2 regions of the Streptomyces sp. NPDC031418 genome follow, and region 1 is predicted to be linked to the other one. Evidence: predicted binding sites of a transcription regulator. Region 1 holds the regulator's gene; the other holds the start of a gene.
What was found. Region 1 encodes HspR, which represses chaperone genes until heat shock. Its sites were predicted from a motif close to TTGAGNNNNNNNNNCTCAA; they were not measured.

Region 1 (14,748 bases):
TCACCGACGACGTCGCCGACACCGGCAAGACGCTGAAGCTGGTGCGTGACTTCTGCCTCGACACCGTCGCCGAGGTGCGCTCCGCGGTGATCTATGAGAAGTCCCACTCCCTCGTGAAGTGCGAGTACGTCTGGAAGCGCACCGACGAGTGGATCAACTTCCCGTGGAGCGTCGAGCCGCCCGTGGTGAAGCGGGCCGGGCAGGTTCTCGACGCCTGAGTGTTCCGGACGTGTGAGAGGGCCCCCGGCGGTGACGCCGGGGGCCCTCTCGCATGCCACCTGGACTAGAACGTGCCCAGCTTCACGATCGACAGCAGCGCGATCAGCTGGATCGCGGACGCGCCCAGCGCCTTCGGCCAGGGCAGGTCGTGGGAGCGGGAGACCATCATGGTCAGCAGGGCGCCCGCGCCGATCCAGGTGGCCCAGCCGAGCACCTGGACGAAGCCGGCGTCGCCGCCGAAGAACATGGCCACGATCAGGCGGGGCGCGTCCGTGAGGGACGCGATCAGCATGGAGAGGCCCACCGTGGGCTGCCAGGCGCCGTCACCGCCGAGCTGGCGGGCCAGCGTGTGGGTGACCACGCCCAGGATGAACATGCTCAGCACCATCACGACCGCCGTGATCAGCACGATCGGCACCGCGTTGGACAGCGTCGCGTTGATCGCGTCCTGGCGGGCGTTGTCGAAGCCGAAGACGGCGAGCAGGCCGTAGAGGAAGGTGACGATGAGGGCCGGGGTCCACATCGTGTAGTCCCGCATCCGCAGGAAGGTCGGGTCGGGGGCGGTGACGATCCCCTTCAGCAGGTCCTTCCAGTGCAGCGGCGGGCCCAGCGGGGCCGCGGGCGCGGCGGCCGAGCCGGCCTGGTAGGTCGCGCCCTGCGTGTAGCCGGCGGCCTCGTCGATCGAGAAGGCCTGGGTGTGACCCGGGCTGTCGGCCGCGTAGGGGTCCGGGCCCGGTGCGCCCGCCGACCCGTTCGGGTAGCCCCCGGGGTCGGCGTCGCCGAAGTACTCCGGGCCGTCGCCGGCCTGGTACCCGTACCCGCCGTTGTGACTGCCGTGGCCACCGCGACCGCCGCCCTGGGCGCCGTAACCGTACGGCTGCTGGTGCGGCGGCTGGGGTGCCGACGGGTAGCCGTACGACGGCCCCGAGGGCTGCCCGTGCGGTGGGCCCTGCCGGCCGTACGACGGTCCCTGCGGCGCCTGTTGTCCCTGGGGGGTGCGGTTGTCCCGGCCCCCGCCTCCGATCCTGAATCCAGCCACGTCATCGAACGTACCTGGTCCCGGGGGACGACGTGCCGGGCCCGGCGGTCCGGGGCCGGGTTTGCGGCCGACCTGTGACATCCCCTAAGGGGCCGACGCCGGTCCCTTAAGGGCCGCAGGCCCGGCCCGCTGAGGGTGCGTCAGGCTGCGCACGGCGTACGGTTCCTCGCCGCCGAGTCCAGGTCGGCCTGGCCGATATCCGCCCTCTGATCCATGCGGCGGCGTGGCGGGAGTGACCCCGAGCCTGTGCCGGGGCCGGGTCTGGGCCAGGATGGGCGCATGAGCGTAGTGAAGATCAACGTGTTGACCGTGCCCGCCGAGCAGCGGGAGGTGCTGGAGAAGCGGTTCGCCTCGCGGGCCCACGCGGTGGAGAGCTCCGACGGGTTCGAGTGGTTCGAGCTGCTGCGCCCGGTCGAGGGCACCGACCAGTACCTCGTCTACACCCGCTGGCGCGACGAGGAGTCCTTCCAGGCCTGGATGGAGGGGCCGATGAAGGCCGCGCACCAGGGCGGCGGCGAGGGCGCCGAGCGGCCCAAGCCGGCCGCCTCCGGGTCCACCCTGTGGTCCTTCGAGGTCGTCCAGCAGGCCGCGCCGAAGAGCGAGTGAGAGGGCGGCCGTAATCGGCAGCCTTAATCGGCGGTCGTAGTCGGCAGCCTTAATCGGCGGCCGTAGCCGGCTGCCATAGCGGCAGACGCGACGGCGCCCCCTGCCTGTGCGGGTCAGGGGGCGCCGTACGTCTGTCGGACCGGTGGTCACCTCACCGGCGCGGGGTTACTTCACCGGCTCCGGCTCCGGCTCGCTCTCCTGCTCCGCCTCGCCCGCCGGGTCGACCGGCGTCCTGACGGAGTCCAGCAGCAGCTGGGCGACGTCCACGACCTGGATGGACTCCTTCGCCGTACCGTCGTTCTTCTTGCCGTTGACCGAGTCGGTCAGCATGACCAGGCAGAACGGGCAGGCGGTGGAGACGATGTCCGGGTTGAGGGAGAGGGCCTCGTCGACGCGCTCGTTGTTGATGCGCTTGCCGATCCGCTCCTCCATCCACATCCGGGCGCCGCCGGCGCCGCAGCAGAAGCCGCGCTCCTTGTGGCGGTGCATCTCCTCGTTGCGCAGGCCCGGGACCTTGCCGATGATCTCGCGCGGAGGCGTGTAGATCTTGTTGTGGCGGCCCAGGTAGCAGGGGTCGTGGTAGGTGATGATGCCCTCGACCGGGGTGACCGGGATCAGCTTGCCCTCGTCCACCAGGTGCTGGAGCAGCTGGGTGTGGTGGATGACCTCGTAGTCGCCGCCGAGCTGCGGGTACTCGTTGCCGAGCGTGTTGAGGCAGTGCGGGCAGGTGGCGACGATCTTCTTCGCCGACTTCGGCTTCCTGGACTCCGCGGTGACCTTGCCCTCGTCGTCCAGCTCCTCGCCGAACGCCGTGTTCAGGGCCATCACGTTCTCCATGCCGAGCTCCTGGAACAGGGGCTCGTTGCCCAGGCGGCGGGCGGAGTCACCGGTGCACTTCTCGTCGCCGCCCATGATCGCGAACTTGACGCCCGCGATGTGCAGCAGCTCGGCGAAGGCCTTCGTGGTCTTCTTGGCGCGGTCCTCCAGGGCGCCGGCGCAGCCGACCCAGTACAGGTACTCGACCTCGGACAGGTCCTCGATGTCCTTGCCGACCACCGGGACCTCGAAGTCGACCTCCTTGGTCCACTCCAGGCGCTGCTTCTTGGCCAGGCCCCAGGGGTTGCCCTTCTTCTCCAGGTTCTTGAGCATGGTGCCCGCCTCGGAGGGGAAGGCGCTCTCGATCATGACCTGGTAGCGGCGCATGTCGACGATGTGGTCGACGTGCTCGATGTCCACCGGGCACTGCTCGACACAGGCGCCGCAGGTGGTGCAGGACCACAGCACGTCCGGGTCGATGACGCCGTTCTCCTCGGCGGTGCCGATCAGCGGGCGCTCGGCCTCGGCCAGGGCGGCCGCGGGGACGTCCTTCAGGGCCTCCTCGGACGCCTTCTCCTCGCCCTCCACGGTCTTGCCGCCGCCGGCCAGCAGGTACGGCGCCTTGGCGTGCGCGTGGTCCCGCAGGGACATGATCAGCAGCTTCGGGGAGAGCGGCTTGCCGGTGTTCCACGCCGGGCACTGCGACTGGCAGCGGCCGCACTCGGTGCAGGTGGAGAAGTCCAGCAGGCCCTTCCAGGAGAAGTGCTCGATCTGGGAGACGCCGAAGACGTCGTCCTCGCCCGGGTCCTCGAAGTTGATCGGCTTGCCGCCCGAGGTCATCGGCAGCAGCTCGCCCAGCGAGGTGGAACCGTCGGCGTTCCGCTTGAACCAGATGTTCGGGAAGGCCAGGAACCGGTGCCAGGCGACACCCATGTCCGTCTTCAGGGCGACCGTGATCATCCAGATGAAGGAGGTCGCGATCTTCAGGCCGGCGAAGAAGTAGGTGAGGTTCTGGAGCGTGCCGACGCTCAGACCCTTCAGCGCCACGACGACCGGGTACGAGATGAAGAACGAGGCCTCGTAGCCGTCCACGTGGTGCTGGGCGCCCTCCAGGGCGTGCAGCATGAAGATGCAGACGCCGACGATGAGGATGACGGCCTCGACGAAGTACGCCTGGCCGAAGTTCGAGCCGGCGAAGCGGGACTTGCGCCCGGGGGTGCGCGGGTGGCTCAGCTGGCGGATCACGATCAGGACGAGGATGCCGACGACCGTCATCGTGCCGATGAACTCGACGTAGATGTTGTACGGCGCCCACTCGCCGAGGACCGGCAGGATCCAGTCCGCCTTGAACAGCTGTCCGATCGCGTTGACGATCGTCAGCAGCAGGGTGAAGAAGCCCACCGCCACGAACCAGTGCGCCACACCGACGACGCCCCAGCGGTTCATCCGGGTGTGGCCGAGGAACTCCTTGGCCACCGTGACGGTGCGCTGGGCGGGATCGTCGGTCCTGGTCCCGGCCGGGACCGGCTGGCCGAGCCGCATGAAGTTGAAGATCTGTAGGAGGGCGCGGCCGAACAGTGCCACGCCGACCACGATCAGGACCAGCGACACGATGATCGCGGCGAGTTGCATTGGGGCTCCTGAAGCGGCCTGAACTATCGGGGAACTATCGGTGCTGTCGGGCGGACATTACTAAGCGGTAACTTAGGTAGTCCGTTTGAGACTACCCCCATCTTCCTTCGGGATGCAGTAGAGCGCGGAGTGATCTGGGTCGCCGCGCTCCAATCGGATCGTGTTATTCATCCCGATTTGCTACATTCGCCCCTACCTTAGAGCCGTGCTCTACGGGATCGCCGCCGCCACCGCCGCCCTACTTCTCGCCGCCGTACTGGCGGCGCTGCTCCGGGTGCCCGCGCTGCGGGCGGGCATCGTGGACCGGCGCCGGCAGCGGCCCCTGCCCCTGCTCGGCGGGCTCGCCGTCGTGGCCGTCACCTGTCTGGTGGCCTGGGTGGGTGAGTGGACCCGGGTCGCTCCGCTCGGCGAGGGGGTCGTGCGGCTGCTCGTCGCCGCCGCCGCTCTCGCCGCGCTGGGCCTGGTGGCCGACGTCTGGCGGCTTCGCGCGCGCGTGCTGGCCGTCGGTACGGCGGTGGCGGCCGTCTGCGTGGTGCCGTACGACGAGACCGGGGTACCCGGCGGGATCCTCGCGGTCGGCTGGATCGTCCTCGCGTCGCTCGCCTTCAAGGGGCTCGACCATGCGGACGGGCTGGCCGGGACGGTCGGCGTGGTGACCGCCTTCGGGGCCGGTGCCCTGGCCGCGGCCGAGGTGATGGACGGGCTCGCGGTGCTGCTCAGCGTGTTCGCGGCCGCGCTCACCGGCTTCCTGATGCACAACTGGCATCCCGCGCGGATCGGGCTCGGCGCGTGCGGCTCGCTGTTCACCGGGTTCCTGCTGTCGTCGTCCGTGGTCTTCACGCGCGCGGGGTACGGCCTCGGGCCGAGCGCGGCGGTGGTGTTCTGCCTCGGCGCGGTCGCCCTCGCGGACGCGGTCCTGGTGGTGCTGGTACGGCGGCTGTCCCGGCGCGCGCTGCTGCGGCGCGGCCCGGACCATCTCGCGCACCGGCTGCGGCGGCTCGGGCTGACCCCGCCGGGGGCGGTGGTGCTGCTGGGGGCCGGCGCCTTCGCGGCGGTGACCGTCGGGGTCCTCGTGCACACCGGGTGGGCGGGGCGGGAGGCCGCGCTCTGGGTGGCCGGCGGGGCGCTGCTCACCGTTCTGGTGCTGGCTCGTATCCGTGTCCGTATCCCCGCCCAGGCGCCTCGACAGGCTCCGTCTTCGCAGGTCAGAGGGCAGGTGCGGAGCCAGTTGCGTGTAAGGAACGGATAAGAGTTGAGTCCGGCTGACTCAGGTCTGTTGACCCCGGCGCATCGCTCGGGCACACTTGAGCCTGTTCCACTCAAGTCAGCTGGAGGAATCAACCATGGCACGTGCGGTCGGCATCGACCTGGGCACGACTAACTCCGTCGTCAGCGTTCTGGAAGGCGGCGAGCCCACCGTCATCACCAACGCCGAGGGCGCCAGGACCACGCCGTCCGTCGTCGCCTTCGCCAAGAACGGCGAGGTGCTCGTCGGTGAGGTGGCCAAGCGCCAGGCCGTCACCAACGTGGACCGGACCATCCGTTCCGTGAAGCGCCACATGGGCACCGACTGGAAGATCGCGCTGGACGGGAAGGACTTCAACCCGCAGCAGATCTCCGCGTTCATCCTTCAGAAGCTGAAGCGGGACGCCGAGGCCTACCTGGGCGAGAAGGTGACCGACGCGGTCATCACCGTCCCGGCCTACTTCAACGACTCCGAGCGCCAGGCGACCAAGGAGGCCGGCGAGATCGCCGGTCTGAACGTCCTGCGCATCGTCAACGAGCCGACCGCGGCCGCGCTCGCCTACGGCCTCGACAAGGACGACCAGACGATCCTCGTCTTCGACCTCGGCGGCGGCACCTTCGACGTGTCCCTGCTGGAGATCGGCGACGGCGTCGTCGAGGTGAAGGCCACCAACGGTGACAACCACCTCGGTGGTGACGACTGGGACCAGCGTGTCGTCGACTACCTGGTCAAGCAGTTCCAGTCCGGCCACGGCGTGGACCTGTCCAAGGACAAGATGGCTCTCCAGCGCCTCCGCGAGGCCGCCGAGAAGGCCAAGATCGAGCTGTCCTCGTCCACCGAGACCTCGATCAACCTGCCCTACATCACCGCGTCCGCCGAGGGCCCGCTGCACCTGGACGAGAAGCTCACCCGCGCCCAGTTCCAGCAGCTGACCGCGGACCTGCTGGAGCGCTGCAAGACGCCGTTCCACAACGTCATCAAGGACGCCGGCATCTCCATCAACGAGATCGACCACGTCGTCCTCGTCGGTGGCTCCACCCGTATGCCCGCCGTCGCCGAGCTCGTCAAGGAGCTGACCGGCGGCAAGGAGGCCAACAAGGGTGTGAACCCGGACGAGGTCGTCGCCATCGGCGCCTCGCTCCAGGCCGGTGTCCTCAAGGGTGAGGTGAAGGACGTCCTTCTCCTCGACGTCACCCCGCTGTCCCTCGGCATCGAGACCAAGGGCGGCATCATGACCAAGCTGATCGAGCGCAACACGACGATCCCGACCAAGCGCTCCGAGATCTTCACCACGGCCGAGGACAACCAGCCGTCCGTGCAGATCCAGGTCTACCAGGGCGAGCGCGAGATCGCGGCGTACAACAAGAAGCTCGGCATGTTCGAGCTGACCGGTCTGCCGCCGGCGCCGCGCGGCGTCCCGCAGATCGAGGTCTCCTTCGACATCGACGCCAACGGCATCATGCACGTGACCGCCAAGGACCTGGGCACGGGCAAGGAGCAGAAGATGACCGTCACCGGCGGCTCCTCGCTGCCGAAGGACGAGGTCGACCGCATGCGCGAGGAGGCCGAGCGCTACGCGGAGGAGGACCACAAGCGCCGCGAGGCCGCCGAGGCCCGCAACCAGGGCGAGCAGCTGGTCTACCAGACCGAGAAGTTCCTCAAGGACAACGAGGACAAGGTCCCCGGTGAGGTCAAGACCGAGGTGGAGTCCGCCGTCGCCGAGCTGAAGGAGAAGCTCAAGGGCGAGGACACCGCCGAGATCCGCACCGCCACCGAGAAGGTCGCGGCCGTCTCGCAGAAGCTCGGCCAGGCCATGTACGCCGACGCCCAGGCCGCGCAGGCCGCCGCCGGCGCCGAGGCCCCCAAGGCCGACGACGACGTGGTGGACGCCGAGATCGTGGACGACGAGCGCAAGGACGGTGCCGCGTGACGGAGGAGACCCCGGGCTTCGAGGAGGAGTCCGACGTCCCCTCCGGCGCCACCCCCGACGACGCCGAGTCGAAGGCCGCCCCCGAGGAGGGGGCGGCCCCGGCCGGGGACGTAAGTGCAGACGCGGGCCTGGTGGCCCAGCTGGACCAGGTGCGCACGGCGCTCAACGAGCGCACGCTGGACCTCCAGCGCCTCCAGGCCGAGTACCAGAACTACCGCCGGCGCGTCGACCGGGACCGGGTCGCGGTGCGGGAGATCGCCATCGCGAACCTCCTGACCGAGCTGCTGCCGGTCCTGGACGACATCGGCCGCGCCCGGGAACACGGCGAACTGGTCGGCGGCTTCAAGTCGGTGGCCGAGTCGCTGGAGACCGTCGCGGCCAAGATGGGCCTCCAGCAGTTCGGCAAGGAGGGCGAGCCCTTCGACCCGACCATCCACGAGGCCCTGATGCACTCGTACGCGCCGGACGTCACCGAGACGACCTGCGTGGCGATCCTTCAGCCCGGGTATCGGATCGGCGAGCGCACCATCCGCCCCGCGCGGGTGGCCGTCGCCGAGCCGCAGCCCGGCGCGCAGACGGTCAAGGCCGAGGGCGCCGAGGAGAAGGCCACCGAGGCGGACAAGGCCGACGACAAGGAGAGCGGTGGCCCGGACGAGGGCTGACGTGACAACCGGCGCAGTCGGAAAGGAGGGACGCCGGGGATGAGCACCAAGGACTTCATCGAGAAGGACTACTACAAGGTCCTCGGCGTCCCCAAGGACGCGACCGAGGCCGAGATCAAGAAGGCGTACCGGAAGCTCGCCCGCGAGTTCCACCCGGACGCCAACAAGGGCAACGCCAAGGCCGAGGAGCGCTTCAAGGAGATCTCCGAGGCGAACGACGTCCTCGGCGACCCCAAGAAGCGCAAGGAGTACGACGAGGCACGCGCCCTGTTCGGCAACGGCGGCTTCCGCCCCGGGCCGGGCGCCGGCGGCTCCTTCAACTTCGACCTGGGCGACCTCTTCGGAGGCGCGGGCGGCGCCCAGGCCGGCGGCTTCGGCGGCGGACTCGGTGACGTCTTCGGGGGCCTGTTCAACCGCGGCGGCACCGGTGCCACCCGCACCCAGCCGCGCCGCGGCCAGGACGTCGACACCGAGGTGACGCTGAGCTTCACGGAGGCCATCGAGGGCGCCACGGTGCCGCTGCGGATGTCCTCCCAGGCCCCCTGCAAGGCCTGCTCCGGCACCGGCGACAAGAACGGCACACCGCGCGTGTGCCCGACCTGCGTCGGCACCGGACAGGTCGCCCGGGGCTCCGGCGGCGGCTTCTCGCTGACCGACCCCTGCCCCGACTGCAAGGGCCGCGGCCTGATCGCCGAGCACCCCTGCATGGAGTGCAAGGGCAGCGGCCGCGCGAAGTCCTCGCGCACCATGCAGGTCCGCATCCCGGCCGGGGTGACCGACGGGCAGCGCATCCGCCTGCGCGGCAAGGGCGCGCCCGGCGAGCGCGGCGGCCCGGCGGGCGACCTGTACGTGACCGTCCACGTCGGCAGCCACCCGGTCTTCGGCCGCAAGGACGACAACCTGACGGTCACCGTGCCGGTGACGTTCGCGGAGGCGGCCCTGGGCGGCGAGATCCGGGTGCCCACCCTGGGCGGCCCGGCCGTCACCCTGAAGCTGCCGCCCGGCACGCCCAACGGCCGCACCATGCGCGCCCGCGGCAAGGGCGCGGTCCGCAAGGACGGCACCCACGGCGACCTGCTGGTCACCGTCGAGGTGAGTGTTCCGAAGGACCTGTCGGGGAAGGCTCGTGACGCGCTCGAGGCGTATCGCGAGGCGACCGCGGGCGAGGACCCGCGGGCGGAGCTGTTCGAGGCTGCGAAGGGAGCTTGAGAGAGATGGACGGCCGTCGACGTAACCCGTATGAACTGACCGAGGAGACCCCGGTCTACGTCATCTCGGTGGCGGCCCAGCTCTCCGGACTCCACCCGCAGACACTGCGCCAGTACGACCGCCTGGGCCTGGTCTCCCCCGACCGCACCGCCGGCCGGGGCCGCCGCTACTCGGCCCGCGACATCGAGCTGCTCCGCCAGGTGCAGCAGCTGTCGCAGGACGAGGGCATCAACCTGGCCGGCATCAAGCGGATCATCGAACTGGAGAACCAGGTCGCCGCCCTCCAGTCCCGCGTCGCGGAACTGGAAGCGGCCCTGGACGGCGCGGCGGCCACCATGCGCCAGCGCGAGGCCGCCGTCCACGCCTCCTACCGCCGCGACCTGGTCCCGTACCAGGAGGTCCAGCAGACCAGCGCGCTGGTCGTGTGGCGACCGAAGCGGCAGCAGACGGACTGATGTGAGTGGAACAGGACAAGGGGCCGACGGGAGCAATCCCGCCGGCCCCTTCGTCGTTCCCGGGATCAGTCGCCCATGCCGACCTCGGGGGCCGGCCGCTGGTGCTCCGGCGGGGCCTGCTGGGGCTGCTGGACCGGCGCGGCGGGCCGTTCCGAGCGGTTCAGATTGACACCGGGCAACCAGAGGTCCGAACCGGGAACCTCGGGGGCCGGCCGCGGGGCGGCGGGCTTCGGCTCCTTCGGCGCCACGGGCCCCTGCTGAGCGGCGGGCTTGGGCCCCTTCGGTTCCACCGGCTGGACCGGTTGCGCCTGCTGCACCTGCTCCTGCTGGGCAGCGTTGTCCCTTTCGGGTGACGACAGGGCGTTGCCCGGGCCTCCTGAGCCTCCCGGGCCGCCGGCCGCCGGACCTTCCGCAGGGCCCTTCTCCGGGCGCTGCCAGCGCTCCGGGACGGTCGACCGGTGCTGTACGGCGGTGACGTCACCCTCCTGCGCCGCCGCCACCGCGCGGGCGCGCAGGGCGCTCTGCCGGGCGATGGGGGAGAAGCCGGGGGCGGCGTTGCCCGTCTCGGAGGGCAGCCCACGCAGGCCCATGGCGTTCAGCTGCTGCTGGAGACCGGACTCCGGGGGGAACACCTCGCGCGGCAGCTGCCAGGAGGCGGCCCCGTCCACGTCGACCCGGTGCTCGCGGCCGTCCACGGAGAAGGTGAGCCCGTAACCGATGTACTGGTCGTCCCGGTCGAACATCAGGTCACCGGAGATCTCCCCGCCCCGGTCGCGCACCTCGTGGGCGAGGTCCTGGAGGGCGGGCGGCAGCGGGTTGGTACGCCCGAGGCTGGTGACGTATCCGTCGGCCTCCACGACGCCGCGGACCGGGTTGCCCGCCTGGTCCTTCTCCTCGTAGGGGACGCGGAAGCAGGTACGGCCGGACTCGTCCTGGTACGTCTCGACCGCGCCGACCCGTGCGTTGCGGAAGGTGAGCCGCCCGTCGCCCTCCTCGCCGAACTCCTTCAGCATCTTGGGGAACTGCACCTGGTGCAGCAGTGCCGGGGGCGGCTCCGCGCCGACGATGGTGACCCGGGCCTCGGGGTTCTGGAGCAGGATGATCTCCGCATTGGCCACTCCGGTCCCGCCGGCGCCCGCGACGACCCAGTGCTGGGCGGCGCTGGGGTCGAACCGGCTCTCGGCGACCTCGTCCCCGAGCAGCGCCCGCCCCGGTGCCGCCTCGCGGGCCGCCTCCCACTTCTCGGTGGCGGACAGCGCGGTGAAGCAGTTCTCGATGCGCTCCGAGGCCTGGTCGGCCGGCCCGGTCAGCACGTCCTTCCAGGCGGAGTTCTCCAGGGCGCTCAGCAACGTGCGGGTGTCCATGCCCGCGCGCTCGGGGTCTTCCAGCCACTCGCGCATCTCCCGGGTGCCGGGGACCTGCTGTCCCTCCAGCTCCCGCAGCCTCTCGCCGAGCACCCGTACGGCCTCCGCGCGGCTCTCCACCGGAAAGGCGCCCCGCGGCATTCCCGGCACGACCTCGGGGGTCAGACCGGTGGAAATGCTGGGCACACCGTCGCACCCGACCCACAGAGCGGTCTCCCGCTCGGTTCCGTCCGGGCCGAACGGGCGTATCTCGGCGAGGAGGTCGCCGTCCTGCCCGAGATGCAGCCGGGCGTGGCCGTTCACCACGTCGCCCTGGGTGGCGAGGTGGTCCTCCCAGATCCGTACGGCCTCGATGGGCACACGGCGACGAGGATCGGGGACCGCGCCGTACGGGTCGACGCCCATCCACTCGGCCAGGTCCCGGTCCTGGTCGGCCGACTGCACGATGCCCTCGCCGGGGTCCAGGTGCCAGCGGCCCACACCGTCCACCAGGAGGGCGTCCGGGTCGCGTCCGGTGAGGCTGGCACCGCCGCCGATCACCACCTTGCGCCGCGGCAGCTCCCCGGCGGCCAGCTGCTCCTCCAGAGCGCGTACGGTGCCCTCGCTGACCTGGGACCGGTAGGCCGCCCACTGCTCGGCCGCCGCCGCCAGCTGGTCGCGGGCCAGCGGCACCCCGTTCTGGTCGTACCCCGGCATCGGCATGGCCACGTCCCGGCGCCCGATGAACGCCTCGACCTGCCGCTCCGCCCGCACGGCGGCCTCGCGGCGGGCCTGGAGGGCGGTGGCGTCGGCGGGGGGAAGGTTTTCTATGGGCTGGGCGAGGGCGTCGACGAGGCGTTGTGCGTCTCCGCTCAGATACGCCTTGGACGTGAAGCGGCGGAAGCGTGCCGCATCGAGTTGCTCCTTGTGCGCCTCCGCCTCACTCGCGGCGGCGGACGGCCGCAGCCCGTACTGATCGAGCAGAGCGGAGAAGTCGGCACGTGCCTCGGCCCGCTGCTCGTCCGAAAGGCCTGTGTCGGAGAAGCGGGCGGCCAGCCAGTTCAGCTCGCCGATGCGCCCGTGGTCCTGGCTGGACAGCTCGGACTGCTTGGCGACGTCGGACTCCGGATCCAGCAGGCTTTCGCGCACCGGCGCCAGCCCCTGACTCGACCGGTCCCGTACGGCGACGAGTTCGCCCACCTCGTGCGCGAGGACACGGGGCAGGTGTTCGTTCGGCAGCCGGTCGGAGACCTGCACGATGTACTGGTCCGACGTCGTGTTCGTCACCGTCCGGGCGACGGCCCCCGTCTCCATGGGTACGGCGTCCAGCCACAGGGTGGCCTTGCCGCCCTGGGTGTCCTCCAGAACGAAGTATTCGCGCTTGTCCTCCGCCTGCGCTTTTTGCAGGGAAGCGAATCGATCCCCGAGGACGGTAGCGGCCACGGCGCCTAGCTCGCGTTCGGCCGTGGCGATCAATGTGGACTGCTGGGCCCGCAACTCCGCGTTGGTGGCCGTGTCGCTCATGTGGATTTCCTCCCCCGTATGTTTCTGTACGCACCCGACGAACAGGCCATAGGATCATGACATGTTGACAGCACGCTCTTCGTCCGAAGCACACCTGTACATGGACCTGCATCCCTGTACGTGCGGTTCCGGGGACTTCGAACGCCGGCACCAGCTGGAACAGCACGGTGACGACCTCGTGGCGGTCTATGAGGGCGTGTGCCGGCAGTGCGGTGAGAACCGCCGCTTCGTCTTCCGCATGTCCGAGGAGTTTCCGCCGCCTCCCCCCGCATTCGGTGGCTCGGAGCCGTCCCGGATCATCGATCCCGGGGAATTCGCCGAAGTGGCCTTCCGAATCTCCGAATCAACGGGCGTTCAGCTCCTCAATACGCCTCCGTCCGAGCGTTACAAGCTGCGCGGCGCGGTGGCCTACGCGGTTGCAGCATTCGAGGAGATTCTCAAATTCATTCCGCCGGGCCAGAACGCCGTTCCCGCTGCGGCCTTCACCTCCGAGCGGGGCAGGGCTCGTTACCAGCAGGAGCCGGGCAAGTTCGACCGTGACCTTCTGGAGATGAACGTCCGGGACGCCCAGGCTGTCCTGGACATCATCGACGAGTCAGGCGCTCCGAGCGACCCGAACTGACTCAGTCCAGCTGCTCCGTCACCCCGTTCGGGTGCACCAGCAGCCGGATGGCGCCCCCGTACCGGTTGTCGTTGATCGTCGCCGGGGTGGGGGCGCCGAGCTGCTGGGCCCGTTGCTGGAGGATCGACAGGATGACCTCCTGGATGTCGCCGTAGGGCGGGGCGGTGACCGGGACGCCGTCGATCAGCCCGGCGTTGGGGGAGAAGACGTGCACCTGGGCGTCGGTGCCCGGGGCGGGAGCAGGGGGCGTCGGTTCGGTCATCGGGATCCTCGCAGAGTGCCGTCAGTCGTAAGGGGCGGGTCAGGACAGGGGGTCCTCGGCCCGCTGGTAGGTGCCGCGTGAGACGCGTTCCAGGCGGCCCGACTTCACCAGGGCGGACAGGACGTTGCTGATGGTCTTCGACGGGTCGCCGTAGACCCCGGGCGGCAGCGCGCGCTGGATGTCGCGGGCGGAGAACGGTCCCGGGAAGGCCGCCACCGCGCGTTCCACCGCCGCGCGGATGCTGGGCACGGTGGCGGGACGGCGGCGCTGCTCGGGAACGGCCGCCGTGCCGGTGCCATGGGTGACGGGGCCGTCCGGGGCCGGGTGCGGAAGGTGGGTGTGGAGCCGGTGCAGGGCCCCGCGGATGGTCGCGAGCCCGTCGTCGGCGCCGTCCCCGGTCGCGGCCAGCATGGTCGCCACCGTCTCGATGTTGCCGAGGCTCACGGCCAGCTCGCGCAGCAGCGGGTTGATCACGTCCCGGCGCAGCGCGGCCACCGGGTCCTTGGTGGCGAGTTCCACCGAGACCGACCCGCCGAGCAGACGGGGTCCGGGCGCGGAGTCGTCGGCGGGCTCCGGGACGAGGGCGGCGACGGCGGCGCTCACGGCGCGGATCTCGCCGAGCGCCTCCGGACGGACGTCGCTGCCGGGCAGGCAGGCCAGCATCGCGACGAACTGCTCCAGGCTGGCCAGCGCGGGCAGGGTCGCGCGCACCAGCGGGCCGAGCAGGGCCTGTCGTACGGCCTGGGCGGGATCCTCGTACGAGAAGGGGGTCCGCTCCCCGGCCCCGGCCGCTGCCATGTGCTCGTTCCCGCTTTCCGTGTGCCACCCGGTCGGCCCGGGGTCTGCTGTGCTGAGGGTGGGTAGGGGGTGCTCCGGCTCCTCGGGGCCGTGCGGTGGCTGGTCCTGGAGGAGGTCGAAGGCGTCGAGGATCTGCTCCAGGCTGGGCAGGCCCTGGTCGGAGGGGCGGGGACGAATCGTTTCGGCGGTGCGGGAGCGCAGCCGGGCCAGCCGCCGGGCCTGGTCGTCGGCGCCCTCGGCGACCCGCGTCGGCAGGTCGCCCGAGGCGTCCCCGATGCCGAGGGCGCGGCGCATCCGGCGGCGGTCCTCGGGGGTGGTGGCCGCCGCGTAGCCGTAGGGCTCGGCGTAGGCCACCGCGTCCTGGAGGCACTCCGCCCACAGCGGG
Region 2 (14,748 bases), on a different contig from region 1:
GCGTTCCACGCGGTAGCCCGCGATCTCGGCCCCGATCAGCCCGGAGGGCCGGCTGGGAGGCCAACTCACGCCTGAATTCTACCGAGTGCCCTGCTTGTCCGCGCAGGGCGAAGGACCGGGTCCCCGCAGGGAACCCGGGCCTCGCCGCGTGCCGGGCGGGGGTCATGCCGCCAGCGGGACCTCCGGCGTCGCGTCCTGCGCGGCGGGCGTGAGCGCCAGCTCCAGGACCTGGCGGACGTCGGTCACGGTGTGCACGTCGAGCCGGTCCAGCACCTCGGCCGGGACGTCGTCCAGGTCGGGTGCGTTGCGCTTGGGGATGATCACGGTGGTCACCCCGGCGCGGTGCGCGGCGAGCAGCTTCTGCTTCACCCCGCCGATCGGCAGCACCCGGCCGGTCAGCGAGACCTCGCCGGTCATCGCCACGTCCGTGCGCACAGGCCGGCCGGACAGCAGGGAGGCGAGGGCCGTGGTCATGGTGATGCCGGCGCTCGGGCCGTCCTTCGGGACCGCGCCGGCCGGGAAGTGGACGTGCACGCCCCGGTCCTTCAAGTCGGCCACCGGCAGCTCCAGTTCGGCGCCGTGGCTGCGCAGGAAGCTCAGCGCGATCTGCGCCGACTCCTTCATCACGTCGCCCAGCTGGCCGGTGAGGGTCAGGCCCGCCGCGCCGGTCTCCGGGTCGGCGAGGGACGCCTCGACGAAGAGCACGTCACCGCCGGCGCCGGTGACCGCGAGGCCGGTCGCCACGCCGGGGACGGCGGTACGGCGCTCGGCCGGGTCCTGGGCGGACTCGGGCACATGGCGCGGCCGCCCGATCAGGGCGTGCAGATCGGCGTCCGTCACGGTGAACGGCAGCTTCCGCTCGCCCAGTTCGTGCTGGGCCGCGACCTTGCGGAGCAGCCGCGCGATGGACCGCTCCAGGGTGCGCACTCCCGCCTCGCGGGTGTACTCGCCGGCGAGCCTGCGCAGCGCGCTCTCCTCCACGGTGACCTCGTCCCGGTCCAGGCCCGCCCGCTCCAGCTGGCGCGGGAGCAGATGGTCCCGGGCGATGACGATCTTCTCGTCCTCGGTGTAGCCGTCCAGGCGGACGATCTCCATCCGGTCGGCAAGGGCCTCCGGGATCGCCTCCAGGACGTTGGCGGTGGCGAGGAAGACCACGTCGGACAGGTCCAGCTCGACCTCCAGGTAGTGGTCCCGGAAGGTGTGGTTCTGCGCCGGGTCGAGGACCTCCAGGAGGGCCGCGGCGGGGTCTCCGCGGAAGTCGGAGCCGACCTTGTCGATCTCGTCGAGCAGGATCACCGGGTTCATCGACCCGGCCTCCTTGACGGCCCGCACGATCCGCCCGGGCAGCGCGCCGACGTAGGTACGGCGGTGACCGCGGATCTCCGCCTCGTCCCGGACGCCGCCGAGGGCGACCCGGACGAACGTGCGGCCCATGGCGTGCGCGACGCTCTCTCCCAGACTGGTCTTTCCGACACCGGGCGGCCCGACCAGGGCGAGTACGGCGCCTCCGCGCCGTCCGCCGATCACGCCGAGGCCGCGCTCGCCGCGCCGCTTGCGCACCGCCAGGTACTCGGTGATGCGCTCCTTCACGTCCTCGAGCCCCGCGTGCTCGGCGTCGAGGATCGCCCGGGCGCCCTGGATGTCGTACGCGGAGGCGCTGTCGTCGGTCCGCACGTTCCACGGCATGTCCAGGACGGTGTCCAGCCAGGTGCGGATCCAGGAGCCCTCGGGCGAGGCGTCGGAGGCCCGCTCCAGCTTGTCGACCTCCTTCAGGGCGGCCTCGCGGACCTTCTCCGGCAGGTCGGCGGCCTCCACGCGGGCGCGGTAGTCGTCGGACTCCTCGGCCGCGTCCTTGGCGTCGCCGTTCAGTTCGCGCAGTTCCTTGCGGACGGCCTCCAGCTGACGGCGCAGCAGGAACTCGCGCTGCTGCTTGTCGACGCCCTCCTGGACGTCCTTGGCGATGGTCTCGGCGACCTCCTGCTCGGCGAGGTGGTCGCGGAGCTGCTGGGTGGCGAGCTTGAGCCGGGCCACCGGGTCGGTGGTCTCCAGCAGTTCGACCTTCTGCTCGGTGGTGAGGAAGGGCGAGTAGCCGGAGTTGTCGGCGAGCGCGGCGACGCCGTCGATGGCCTGGACCCGGTCGACGACCTGCCAGGCGCCGCGCTTCTTCAGCCAGGTGGTGGCGAGCGCCTTGTACTCCTTGACGAGTTCGGCGACCTGACCCGGCAGCGGGTCCGGCACCTCCTCGGCGACCTCGGCGCCCTCGACCCACAGGGCGGCGCCCGGGCCGGTGGTGCCGGCGCCGATGCGGACCCGGCCGCGGCCGCGGATCAGGGCTCCCGGGTCACCGTCGGCCAGCCGGCCGACCTGCTCGACCGTGCCCAGCACACCCGTCCTGGCGTAGGTGCCGTCGATGCGCGGCACCAGCAGCACCTTGGGCTTTCCGGGTTCGGAGCGGGCGGCGGCCTGTGCGGCCTCCACCGCGGCCCGTACCTCGGCATCGCTCAGGTCCAGCGGAACCACCATGCCGGGCAGGACGACCTCGTCGTCGAGCGGCAGCACGGGCAGGACGAGAGTGAAAGCCGGTGACTCAGCAGCCATGATCTCCCCTTAGGCCGGTAACTTGAGCTGTACCGACTCAATGTTCTGGCTAGGGGGATTGTTCCCTGGATTGTGTTTGCTCTCAGCGATCACGTTCAGGGGTGGGGGTGCCACGGGGGCGGTTCGGGGAGTGCGAGGGGTGAGCGCGCTCAGGCGCGGCGCTGCCAGCGGCGGACGAGCGGCCAGGCCAGCACGCCGATCGTCAGGGCGATGAGGTGGCCCCAGTCGGTCATCGGATCGGTGAAGGCGGCCAGGTCGTCCAGGAGCAGCCCGGCCACCGAGACGAGCAGGGGCCAGCGCAGCCAGGGGGTGAGCAGGCCGGCCAGGGCGCCGGTGCTGGCGGCCACACCGAAGCTGATGCCGTAGTCGAGGCGGTGCAGCGAGGTGAGGGGGAGGTGGCCGAGGGCGACGGCCAGGCCCACCGGCACCTCGGTCGCCAGGGTGGCCAGGATGTGCCCGGACAGGAACACCGCGGCCGCCCGCGCCCCGCCTATCCGGCGCTCCAGCGCGGTCAGCACCAGCACGAAGGCGAAGGCGTACGGCGAGACCATCCCGCCCGCGATCCACAGCGCACTGGCCACCAGCACGGTCACCGGGGAGCACGCCAGGTGGAACACGTCCGTGCTGGAGTCCCGGTAGAGGGCGTGCACCAGCGCGGGGTCGGCCACCATGGCGATCACGGAGGTGACGGCCAGCAGCGTCGCATAGCCGAAGGTGAACGGGGTTCCGACGGGCGTCGGCACCAGCCGCCCGAGCCGCGCCGGAAGGGCGGACGGCGGGCGCCGTACGACGGGAGCCACCGCCACGGCCTGCGCGGTCCCCGTCGTGTCCACGGCCTTCCGCACATCCGCGGCCCCGGCCAGCGCGGCGCGCGGGGCGGGCATGCCGTCCAGCAGGTCCGCGACGACGACTCCGCCGGGAAGAGGCGAGTCCGCCGGGAGCGCGGGCGCCACCGGGCCCGTCGCGGTCCGTTCCACCTGAGGCGCTCCTTCCGTTACGCCCACAGTCAGCGTTGCGCGGGCCGCTGTCTATGACCGACGCCACGCGAGAGCGGATTCACAGCAACCTCTCACCGTCCGATTGCGTCCACGGCCGCGTCATCCGCAATTCCCGTGAAGGAAATGCCCAGTTCGAGCAGGATGGACGCATGACTGCCCTGGACGACTCTCCTGTGGTGCTGGACCGGCGTGACGGGCCGTACGGCGAGGTGGTGCTGCGCAGACACGGCGCGCTGTTGCAGATCATCGCCAACGGCTGCTTTCTTATGGACACCTCCGACGGCCGCTCGGAGCGGCTGCTGGTCGACGCCGCGTACGACGCGCTGGACGGCCGGCCGGAGCCGGCGGTGCTGATCGGGGGGCTGGGCGTCGGCTTCTCGCTCGCGCACGCCGCCGCCGACGGGCGCTGGGGGCGGATCGTGGTCGTGGAGCGGGAGCCCGCGGTCGTCGGCTGGCACCGGGACGGGCCGCTCGCCCAGGTGTCCGCCGGGGCGCTCGCCGACCCCCGGACGGAGATCGTGGAAGCCGATCTCGTTCGTTACGTCAATGAGACATCGGACACGTTCGACGCGCTGTGCCTCGACATCGACAACGGGCCGGGCTGGACCGTCACCGAGGACAACGGCAGTCTGTACTCACCGGCCGGACTCCGTTCCTGCGCCCGGGTGTTGAGGCCGGGCGGGGTGCTCGCGGTGTGGTCGGCCGAGCCCTCTCCGGAATTTGAAGGAAGCTTGCGGAATGCCGGGTTCCGTCAGGTGCGTACCGAAGAGGTCCCCGTTGCCCGGGGCGTTCCCGACGCCGTGCACCTCGGCGTCCGCCCTGGATAGCGACGGCACGGCGAGTCCCCGTAATGTGCTGCCCTGACGCGGATCAGTCAACGGATCTCTCAACAGGTCCCCCGGCCGGTCCTCACGCGTCGATCGCAGACATGGGATCACCCCACGGGTTCCGGAAAGCAACAAGCAGGGGCGGGCGATGGAGCAGACACACACCTCCCAGAGCGGTGCGGCGACCAGCACACCGGGCGCGCAGCGCCGGGTGCTGGTCGTCGAGGACGACACCACGATCGTCGACGCCATCGCGGCCCGGCTCCGCGCAGAGGGATTCCTGGTGCAGACCGCGGCCGACGGTCCGGCCGCGGTCGACACCGCCGAGGCCTGGCAGCCCGACCTGCTGATCCTCGACATCATGCTGCCCGGCTTCGACGGCCTGGAGGTCTGCCGCCGGGTGCAGGCGCAGCGGCCGGTGCCGGTACTGATGCTCACCGCGCGGGACGACGAGACGGACATGCTGGTCGGGCTCGGCGTCGGCGCCGACGACTACATGACCAAGCCGTTCTCCATGCGGGAACTCGCGGCCCGCGTGCATGTGCTGCTCCGCCGGGTGGAGCGGGCCGCGCTGGCCGCCGCCACCCCGCGCAGCGGCATCCTGCGCCTCGGCGAGCTGGAGATCGACCACGCCCAGCGCCGGGTGCGGGTGCGGTCGGAGGACGTCCATCTGACGCCGACCGAGTTCGACCTGCTGGTGTGCCTGGCGAACACCCCGCGCGCGGTCCTCTCCCGGGAGCAGCTGCTGGCCGAGGTGTGGGACTGGGCGGACGCCTCCGGCACCCGTACGGTCGACAGCCACATCAAGGCGCTGCGCCGGAAGATCGGCGCCGAGCGGATCCGCACGGTGCACGGGGTCGGGTACGCGCTGGAGACGCCGACGCCATGAGCGGTGCCGGGCGGCAGGCCGCACCCAGGAGCCCCGGGAGTCCCGTGGAGGAGCCCTGGGGCGGCGTACGCCCGTTCTCGATCAAGACCAAGCTGGGCGCGCTGGTCGTCATCTCGGTGCTGATCACCACCGGTCTGTCGATGATCGCGGTGCACACCAAGACCGAGCTGCGCTTCATCACGGTCTTCTCGATGATCGCCACGCTGCTGATCACGCAGTTCGTGGCGCACTCGCTCACCATGCCGCTGGACGAGATGAACACGGTGGCCCGCTCCATCTCCGAGGGCGACTACACCCGCCGGGTGAGCGAGAACCGCCGGGACGAGCTGGGCGACCTGGCCCAGACGATCAATGTCATGGCCGACGAGCTGGAGGCCCAGGACCGGCAGCGCAAGGAACTGGTCGCGAACGTCTCGCACGAGCTGCGCACCCCCATCGCGGGACTGCGCGCCGTGCTGGAGAACATCGTCGACGGGGTCACCGAGCCCGACCAGGAGACCATGCGGACGGCCCTGAAGCAGACCGAGCGGCTCGGCCGGCTGGTGGAGACGCTGCTGGACCTGTCCCGGCTCGACAACGGCGTCGTACCGCTGAAGATGCGCCGCTTCGAGGTGTGGCCGTATCTCTCGGGCGTGCTGAAGGAGGCCAACATGGCGGCGTCGGCGCGTGCTGGGCTGGCCTCGGACACCGGCCGCCACACGCGTACGGACGTCCATCTGCACCTGGACGTCTCCCCGCCGGAGCTGACCGCGCACGCGGACCCGGAGCGGATCCACCAGGTCGTCGCCAACCTGATCGACAACGCGGTCAAGCACAGCCCGCCGCACGGCCGGGTGACGGTGCGGGCGCGGCGCGGGCCGCAGCCGGAGTCGCTGGAGCTGGAGGTCCTGGACGAGGGCCCCGGCATCCCCCGGTCGGAGTGGCACAAGGTGTTCGAGCGGTTCAACCGGGGTGCGGTGACCCGGCCGCACGGCCCGGGCAGCGACGGCGGCACCGGCCTCGGGCTGGCGATCGCCCGCTGGGCGGTGGATCTGCACGGCGGCCGGATCGGTGTGGCCGAATCCGAGCGGGGCTGCCGGATCATCGTCACTCTCCCGGGACTGACTTCCGCACCAAGTTGACGTAAAGTCCGAACCGGAGGCACAAGATCCACGCCGGTCGCTGCCCTTCCGCGCAGCTGGACACGTGTGATCAGGAGCAGGCCCGCGCCACCCTTCGAACGAAGGCGCGCCGGGCCCGGCCCGTGCACCCTCCCACAGTGGAACCACGCTTGTTTCCCGCCATATCAAGCCCCGAAACAAGATTTCCGATGTGACTTACGCGACGATGACCTTGCTCGGCCTGACCTTCCCGCCGATGGAGGCGTAGCCTTTATTCCCGCTGTCCATCACCTTGTGAAGCGGAAGAGGGCGGTTGCCGCCGTGTCGCCACAGTCCCCCAGTAACCCGAGCGTCTCCACCGACGACCAAGCCGGGAAGAACCCCGCTGCCGCGTTCGGTCCGAACGAGTGGCTCGTCGACGAGATCTATCAGCAGTACCTCCAGGACCCGAATTCGGTAGACCGTGCCTGGTGGGACTTCTTCGCCGATTACAAGCCGGGTGCACCCGCCACCCCGGCTCCGGCGGGTACTGCGGCCGCGGGGGCCGCAGAGACCACCACCCCGGCCCCGAAGGCCGCCGCCCCGGCCCCTGCCCCGCAGGCCGCCGCTCCGGCCGCTCCGAAGCCCGCGAGCGCGGCTCCGGCTCCCGCCCCGGCCAAGCCGGCGCAGCCCGCACAGGCGCCCGCTCAGCCCAAGGCGGCCAAGCCCGCTCCCGCCGCCGCGGCCCCCGAGGGCCCGGAGCAGATCGTGCTGCGCGGTCCGGCCGCCGCGGTCGCGAAGAACATGGACGCCTCGCTGGAGGTGCCGACCGCCACCTCGGTCCGCGCCGTCCCGGTGAAGCTGCTGTTCGACAACCGCATCGTCATCAACAACCACCTCAAGCGCGCCCGCGGCGGGAAGATCTCCTTCACGCACATCATCGGGTACGCGATGGTGCAGGCCATCAAGGCCATGCCGTCGATGAACTGGTCGTACGGCGTCAAGGACGGCAAGCCGACGCTGATCAAGCCGGCCCACGTCAACCTCGGTCTCGCCATCGACCTGGTCAAGCCGAACGGCGACCGCCAGCTGGTCGTCGCGGCGATCAAGAAGGCCGAGACGCTGAACTTCTTCGAGTTCTGGCAGGCCTACGAGGACATCGTCCGCCGCGCCCGCGAGGGCAAGCTCACGATGGACGACTTCACCGGTGTGACGGTCTCCCTGACCAACCCCGGCGGCCTCGGCACCGTCCACTCGGTCCCGCGTCTGATGCCCGGCCAGTCGGTCATCATGGGCGTCGGCTCCATGGACTACCCGGCCGAGTTCCAGGGCACCAGCCAGGACACCCTGAACAAGCTCGGTGTCTCCAAGGTCATGACGCTCACGTCGACCTACGACCACCGGGTGATCCAGGGCGCCGCCTCCGGCGAGTTCCTGCGCCAGGTCGCCAACCTGCTGCTCGGCGAGAACGGCTTCTTCGACGACATCTTCGAGGCGCTGCGGATCCCCTACGAGCCGGTCCGCTGGCTCCGGGACATCGACGCCTCGCACGACGACGACGTCACCAAGGCCGCCCGCGTCTTCGAGCTGATCCACTCCTACCGGGTCCGCGGCCATGTCATGGCCGACACCGACCCGCTGGAGTACAAGCAGCGCAAGCACCCCGACCTGGACATCGTCGAGCACGGCCTCACCCTGTGGGACCTGGAGCGCGAGTTCGCCGTCGGCGGCTTCGCCGGCAAGTCGATGATGAAGCTGCGCGACATCCTCGGCGTGCTGCGCGACTCGTACTGCCGCACCACCGGCATCGAGTTCATGCACATCCAGGACCCCAAGCAGCGCAAGTGGATCCAGGACCGGGTGGAGCGCCCGCACTCCAAGATGGAGCGCGAGGAGCAGCTGCGCATCCTGCGCCGGCTGAACGCCGCGGAGGCGTTCGAGACGTTCCTCCAGACGAAGTACGTCGGCCAGAAGCGCTTCTCCCTGGAGGGCGGCGAGTCCGTCATCCCGCTGCTCGACGCGGTGATCGACTCCGCGGCCGAGTCCCGCCTGGACGAGGTCGTCATCGGCATGGCCCACCGCGGCCGGCTGAACGTGCTGGCGAACATCGTCGGCAAGTCGTACGCGCAGATCTTCCGCGAGTTCGAGGGCAACCTCGACCCGAAGTCGATGCACGGCTCCGGCGACGTCAAGTACCACCTGGGCGCCGAGGGCACCTTCACCGGCCTCGACGGCGAGCAGATCAAGGTCTCCCTGGTCGCCAACCCCTCCCACCTGGAGGCGGTGGACCCGGTCCTGGAGGGCGTCGCCCGCGCCAAGCAGGACATCATCAACAAGGGCGGCACGGACTTCACCGTCCTGCCGGTGGCGATCCACGGCGACGCGGCCTTCGCGGGCCAGGGCGTGGTGGCCGAGACCCTGAACATGTCGCAGCTGCGCGGCTACCGCACCGGCGGCACGGTCCACATCGTCATCAACAACCAGGTCGGCTTCACCGCGGCCCCCGAGTCCTCGCGTTCGTCGATGTACGCGACGGACGTGGCCCGCATGATCGAGGCCCCGATCTTCCACGTGAACGGCGACGACCCGGAGGCCGTGGTCCGCGTCGCGCGGCTCGCCTTCGAGTTCCGCCAGGCGTTCAACAAGGACGTGGTGATCGACCTCATCTGCTACCGCCGCCGCGGTCACAACGAGTCGGACAACCCGGCCTTCACCCAGCCGCTGATGTACGACCTGATCGACAAGAAGCGCTCGGTGCGCAAGCTCTACACCGAGTCCCTGATCGGTCGCGGCGACATCACCCTGGAAGAGGCCGAGCAGGCGCTCCAGGACTACCAGGGCCAGCTGGAGAAGGTCTTCACCGAGGTCCGCGAGGCCACCGCGCAGCCCGCCGGCGGCGCCGCCGAGGCCCCGCAGGACGGCTTCCCGGTCGCGGTGCCGACCGCGATCTCCGCCGAGGTCGTCAAGCGGATCGCCGAGTCCCAGGTCAGCGTGCCCGAGCACATGACCGTCCACCCCCGTCTCCAGCCGCAGTTGCAGCGGCGTGCGGCGATGGTCGAGGACGGCACCATCGACTGGGGCATGGGCGAGACCCTCGCCATCGGCTCGCTGCTGCTGGAGGGCACCCCGGTCCGCCTGGCGGGCCAGGACTCCCAGCGCGGCACCTTCGGCCAGCGCCACGCGGTGCTGATCGACCGGGAGACCGGCGAGGAGTACACCCCGCTCCAGTACCTCTCCGAGGACCAGGCGCGGCTGAACGTCTACAACTCGCTGCTGTCCGAGTACGCGGCGATGGGCTTCGAGTACGGCTACTCGCTGGCCCGCCCGGACGCGCTGGTGATGTGGGAGGCCCAGTTCGGCGACTTCGTCAACGGCGCCCAGACCGTCGTCGACGAGTTCGTCTCCTCGGCCGAGCAGAAGTGGGGCCAGACCTCCGGTGTGGTCCTGCTGCTGCCGCACGGCTACGAGGGCCAGGGCCCGGACCACTCCTCGGCCCGCCCGGAGCGGTTCCTCCAGCTGTGCGCCCAGAACAACATGACGGTCGCGATGCCGACGCTCCCGTCGAACTACTTCCACCTCCTGCGCTGGCAGGTGCACAACCCGCACCACAAGCCGCTGGTCGTCTTCACCCCGAAGTCGATGCTGCGTCTGAAGGCCGCGGCGTCGAAGGCGGAGGAGTTCACGAGCGGCGAGTTCCGCCCGGTCATCGGCGACAGCACGGTCGACCCGGCCGCGGTCCGCAAGGTCGTCTTCTGCGCGGGCAAGGTCTACTACGACCTGGAGGCCGAGCGGCAGAAGCGGGGCGTCACGGACACCGCGATCATCCGTATCGAGCGGCTGTACCCGCTGCCGGGTGCCGAGCTCCAGGCGGAGATCAAAAAGTACCCGAACGCCGAGAAGTACCTGTGGGCGCAGGAGGAGCCGGCGAACCAGGGTGCGTGGCCGTTCATCGCGCTCAACCTGATCGACCACCTCGACCTGGCGGTCGGCGCGGACATCCCGGCCGGCGAGCGGCTGCGGCGCATCTCGCGTCCGCACGGTTCGTCCCCGGCGGTGGGTTCCGCGAAGCGGCACCAGGCGGAGCAGGAGCAGTTGGTGCGTGAGGTTTTTGAGGCGTAAGCCCCACTGACCCCGTAAGGGCCCGGTATCGAGTTTCGTACTCGGTACCGGGCCCTTCGCCTACCCGGGGGCGGGATGAGGTCGTGTGCGGCTGCGGGTCCGGTTGCGGTTGCTCGCGCAGTTCCCCGCGCCCCTTTGGGGCGCGCTTCAGCCGATGTAGGCCTCGAAGTCCCAGTAGGGGCGGATGCGTTGGCGGGAGGAGATGGTGTGGGGGTGCTGGGCGCCCAGGGTGCGGGTGAGGGCCAGCAGGGCGTCCTCCTCCAGCTTGCCCGCCTCCTCCTGCTCGTTCGCGGCGCGCAGGTCCGCGGCGAGCGCCACCTGGCAGGACAGCGTCAGCGGATGCTCGTGTCCCAGCATGTGCCGCACCCGGCGCAGGCTGTCCCGGCTCAGTTCCACCGCCTCCGGGATCCGCCCGTTGAGGTTGCGCGCGCCGGCCGCGTTGAGGGCGCAGCCCAGCACCCAGGGATGGTCCGGCCCGAGCGTCGCGCTGAGCCCGGCGAGCGCGGCCTCGAACATGGCCAGCGCGTCGGCCCGCTCGCCGGCCGCCTGCATCACCAGCCCGGTGTTGGAGAGCATGCCGGTGGCGACGGGGTGCGCGGGGCCGAGCAGCGCCCGGTAGCCCGCCTCCGCCTCGTCGATCAGCTCCCGGGCATGGCTGAGATCGCCGTGTTCGCGCAGGAAGTTGCCGTAGTTGGTGAGGAAGCCCAGCGTGCGGTGGTGCTCACGGCCGTACAGCTGGATCAGTTCGTCCAGCAGGCCCGCCATGGCCGGGCCGACGTCCGGCGCGTTGCCGCCCTCCCGGCGGCGGCACATGGCCAGCTGGGAGCGGGCTTCGAGGGTCTGCGGGTGCCGTGGGCCGAGCACCTGCACATGGAGCCGTACGACGGGTTCCTGGCGGGCGAGCGCCTCGCGGTAGCGGCCGAGCAGCCGGAGGCTGTGGGTGACCGCGTTGCCCGAGTGCAGGGTGTTGATGTGCCGGGCGCGCAGCACGCTCTCGCCCAGCGCCAGGGTCTCCAGGTCGAGGTCCAGCGCCTCCGCGTACCGGCCGAGCATGCGCAGGCTGACGCCGAGGTTGTGCCGGGCGACCAGGGTCGGCGGCTCGTCCGGGCCGAGGAGCCGCTCGTTGCCCTCCAGGACCTCGCGCTGGAGGTCGTACGCCTCCTGGTAGCGGCCGAGCGAGCGCAGCCCGGAGGCGAGGGCGGCCTTGCTGGCCAGCTCGCCGATCTCGTTGCGCCGCGGCGCGGCCTGGAGCTGCCCCAGCACGCCCCGGTGGAGTTCGTACAGTTCCCGGAACCGGCCGCTGTTGCGGAGCATGTTGCCCTCCTGGGTGGCCAGGTCGAGCATCGGCTGGTCGATCGGCTCCATGAACCGGGACCAGTGCTCGCGCACCTGCTGGGCCAGTTCCAGGCCGCCGCTGTACTCGCCGCTGCGGGAGCAGTAGCGCAGGCAGTTCAGGACGAGTTCCTGCACGCGCGGCTGGCGGCTCTCCAGGGCGCCGGAGGCCGACAGGTGCGGCAGGAGTTCGGCGTAGCGCGGCCAGTTGCGGCTGTCGGCGGGGTTGCCGGGGTCGGCCTCGGCGAGCAGGGTGCGCACCGCCCGCCGGTGCACCTCGCGGCCGCTGTCGCCGGTCAGCTTGGAGACGATGTCGTGGACCAGCCGGTGCATGTGCACGGACTCCTGGTGCGGGCCCATCTCGGCGGCCAGTGGGCCGCGGGTCTCCCGGGTGAGCACCGAGTAGCTGACCAGGGTGTCCAGCGCCCGGGTCCAGGCGGGCAGGTCGGTGGCCATCCAGCGCAGCTCGTCGGGGAGTTCGGCGCGCGGGTAGGCGCGGATCAGGCCCAGCGGGATGCGGCCGGGGGCGAAGGAGGTGCACAGTCCGAGCACGTCGATGGCCTGCGGCTGGGAGCGGCGCAGCCGGTTGAGCAGTATGGCCCAGGAGGTCAGCGAGGACTGCGGGAAGCCCTCGCCGGTGACGGGCTCGTCGACGGTGGACAGCCGGCGTTCGCGCACCATGCGCAGGTACTCGGCGACCTCCATCCGGGACTCGCCGAGCCAGGACGCGGCCTGCACCAGCGGCAGCGGTACGTCCCCGAACTCGGCGGCCACCTCGTCGGCCTCCCGGGCGGAGATGTGCGGGGCGCGGCGCATCAGATAGCCGGTGGACTCGGCGCGCAGGAAGGCGGGGATCTCCAGGACGTCGGTGTGCTCGCTCCAGCCCCGGTTCCGGGAGGTGATCAGGACGTGCCCGGTGCCCTGCGGGAGCAGCCCGCTCACGCCCTCGATGTCGTCCCAGCCGTCGAAGACCACCAGCCAGTTCCCGTACGGCTCGCCGCGCCGCAGTGCGTTGCGGACCGCGCGGATGCGTTCGCCGGGCTCGCTGCCGGCGCGCAGGCCGAGTTCGACGGCGAGTTCGCCGAGGCGGTCGCGCTGGATGGTGCGGTCGTCGGAGTTGACCCACCACACCAGGTCGTAGTCGGTGCTGAAGCGGTGCGCGTACTCGGCGGCGAGCTGGGTCTTGCCGATGCCGGACATGCCGACCAGGGTGCAGGCGGCGGCTCCGCGTTCGGCGTCGGCGAGCCGCTGCTGGAGTTCGCCGAGCAGGTCGTCACGGCCGGTGAAGCGCGGGTTGCGGCGGGGCACCTCGCCCCAGATCTCGCAGCGCTCGTCGGGGTAGCGGATGCGGCCCGGCACCGGGCGCGGGCGGGCGAGGGGTTCAATGCCGAGCCGGCGGAGCAGCCGTTCCTCGGCGGCCTCCTCGCTCAGCGCCCACAGGCTGGCCGGTTCCAGTACGGCGGTGGCGGGCAGCAGCGGGCGGTTGGTGAGGTTGACCGCGGCGAACCGGTCGGCGTGCGCGGCGACGAAGCCGCGCAGGGCGTCGTTCCACTCGCCCGGCGGGCGCGGGCCCAGCTCGAAGAACCAGTCGTTGAGGACCAGCAGCACCTGGCCGCTGGCCAGCAGCAGATCGCCGAGCGAGTCCTCCAGCGCCACCTCGCGCGGCGGGTCCCAGCGCTGGAGGGTGGCCCGGCGCCCGTGCCGTTCCAGGCACTGCGCGATCCATGCCGCCCATGAGCGGTGGTAGCCCGGGAAGACCACGAGCACATGCTCGGGTGCCGCCGCGTCCGTGGCGACCGGTCGCCGCTGTTCCGCCATCGCCGCTCCCTGTTCCGGCGGCTGCCGGCCTCACGGGCAGCCGCGCGCACAACGCATAACGCATAACGTAACGCAATAACCCCTCCACGGAGCGTCATCCGGGCTGTCGGGCGGCGCCCGCGAGGCGGGCGTGGTGACGGCCCATGTGCCGGACGAACTCCCTTCCGTGCGGGGTCAGTTCATCGGACCCGGCGAGCGCCGACAAGGCCTCGGCGACCTGCTCCAGGCAGGCGTCGAACCGTTCAGCGGCGCGCCGACGCCACACCCAGGCGGCTCCGGTGCGCGCCCTGGACCACAGGTCCATCAGCGCCAGGTGCGCATAGGCGCCCTGGAGCACGCCGGGGACGGGCCGCGGGTCGCGCCGCCAGGCCACCCGGTGCAGGCTGCCGCCGGGCCGGCACAGCGGCACCAGCTCGTCCAGGACGGCCAGCTTGGTGTGGTGGGTCTCGTGCACCAGCAGCTCCACCAGCTCGCGCCGGTCGGCCGGCAGCTGGGCCAGGACGGCGCCGGGCGCGGTCCGCAGGGTGGCGCTCATCGGAGGTCCGGCGCCGGTGTGCGGGGCGAGCGGGACGACGGCGCGCAGCAGGGCGGTCGTCTCGGTGGCGCGGGCCGGGTGGGTCGCGGCGAGCAGGGCCTGGGCGTGCCGCCAGCGGGCGGCCCAGCCGGCCGGGTCGGAGTACGGCCGCTCGGCGGCGGGCAGCGCGGCCGGCCCGATGCCGCCGTCCGGCACCCGGTAGGGGTCCAGGTCGTCGAGTACGGCGGTGCAGCCGGGCAGGGTGTGCAGCGCCGACCAGGCGAGGGTGCCGTCGGGCGCCCACCGGGTGCCGGGTCCGGCCGGTACGGCACCGGGCAGCCGGAGCGTCTGGCCCGCGCCGTCGGTGATCTTCAGAGCGCCGCCGCGCCCGCTCAGCCGGGCCGGGCCGCGGGCGCCGCGCAGCAGGCCGAGCCCGGGCAGGCACAGGGTGCCGGCCGGCAGCGCGCGGGTGGTGGTGAACCGGCAGCCGGCGCGGACGGCGGCGGCCACGGCGACCGCGCCGAGTCCGGCGAGGCGGTCCTCGAAGGGCGGCCCGTCGGGCGCGGCGAGCGCG

Region 2: lon (endopeptidase La) is a predicted target of HspR. The motif match lies at 2,621-2,639, and genes of this name have one in related genera.

Annotation. Positions count from the first base shown of each region.
Region 1 is NZ_JBVIJC010000033.1:52,238-66,985, forward strand. It holds gene ACZ5CZ_RS35540 (phosphoribosyltransferase) at 1-218, shown strand, start outside; gene ACZ5CZ_RS35545 (Yip1 family protein) at 284-1,339, opposite strand; gene ACZ5CZ_RS35550 (antibiotic biosynthesis monooxygenase family protein) at 1,538-1,864, shown strand; gene ACZ5CZ_RS35555 ((Fe-S)-binding protein) at 2,030-4,312, opposite strand; gene ACZ5CZ_RS35560 (MraY family glycosyltransferase) at 4,518-5,561, shown strand; gene dnaK (molecular chaperone DnaK) at 5,656-7,488, shown strand; gene grpE (nucleotide exchange factor GrpE) at 7,485-8,150, shown strand; gene dnaJ (molecular chaperone DnaJ) at 8,190-9,359, shown strand; gene ACZ5CZ_RS35580 (heat shock protein transcriptional repressor HspR) at 9,365-9,814, shown strand; gene ACZ5CZ_RS35585 (hypothetical protein) at 9,880-12,681, opposite strand; gene ACZ5CZ_RS35590 (hypothetical protein) at 12,743-13,303, shown strand; gene ACZ5CZ_RS35595 (hypothetical protein) at 13,305-13,565, opposite strand; gene ACZ5CZ_RS35600 (WhiB family transcriptional regulator) at 13,605-14,748, opposite strand, start outside.
Region 2 is NZ_JBVIJC010000010.1:1,800-16,547, forward strand. It holds gene ACZ5CZ_RS15995 (serine/threonine-protein kinase) at 1-69, opposite strand, end outside; gene lon (endopeptidase La) at 163-2,598, opposite strand; gene ACZ5CZ_RS16005 (rhomboid-like protein) at 2,748-3,575, opposite strand; gene ACZ5CZ_RS16010 (spermidine synthase family protein) at 3,746-4,423, shown strand; gene ACZ5CZ_RS16015 (response regulator transcription factor) at 4,572-5,312, shown strand; gene ACZ5CZ_RS16020 (HAMP domain-containing sensor histidine kinase) at 5,309-6,433, shown strand; gene ACZ5CZ_RS16025 (multifunctional oxoglutarate decarboxylase/oxoglutarate dehydrogenase thiamine pyrophosphate-binding subunit/dihydrolipoyllysine-residue succinyltransferase subunit) at 6,734-10,510, shown strand; gene fxsT (FxSxx-COOH system tetratricopeptide repeat protein) at 10,658-13,660, opposite strand; gene ACZ5CZ_RS16035 (aKG-HExxH-type peptide beta-hydroxylase) at 13,755-14,748, opposite strand, start outside.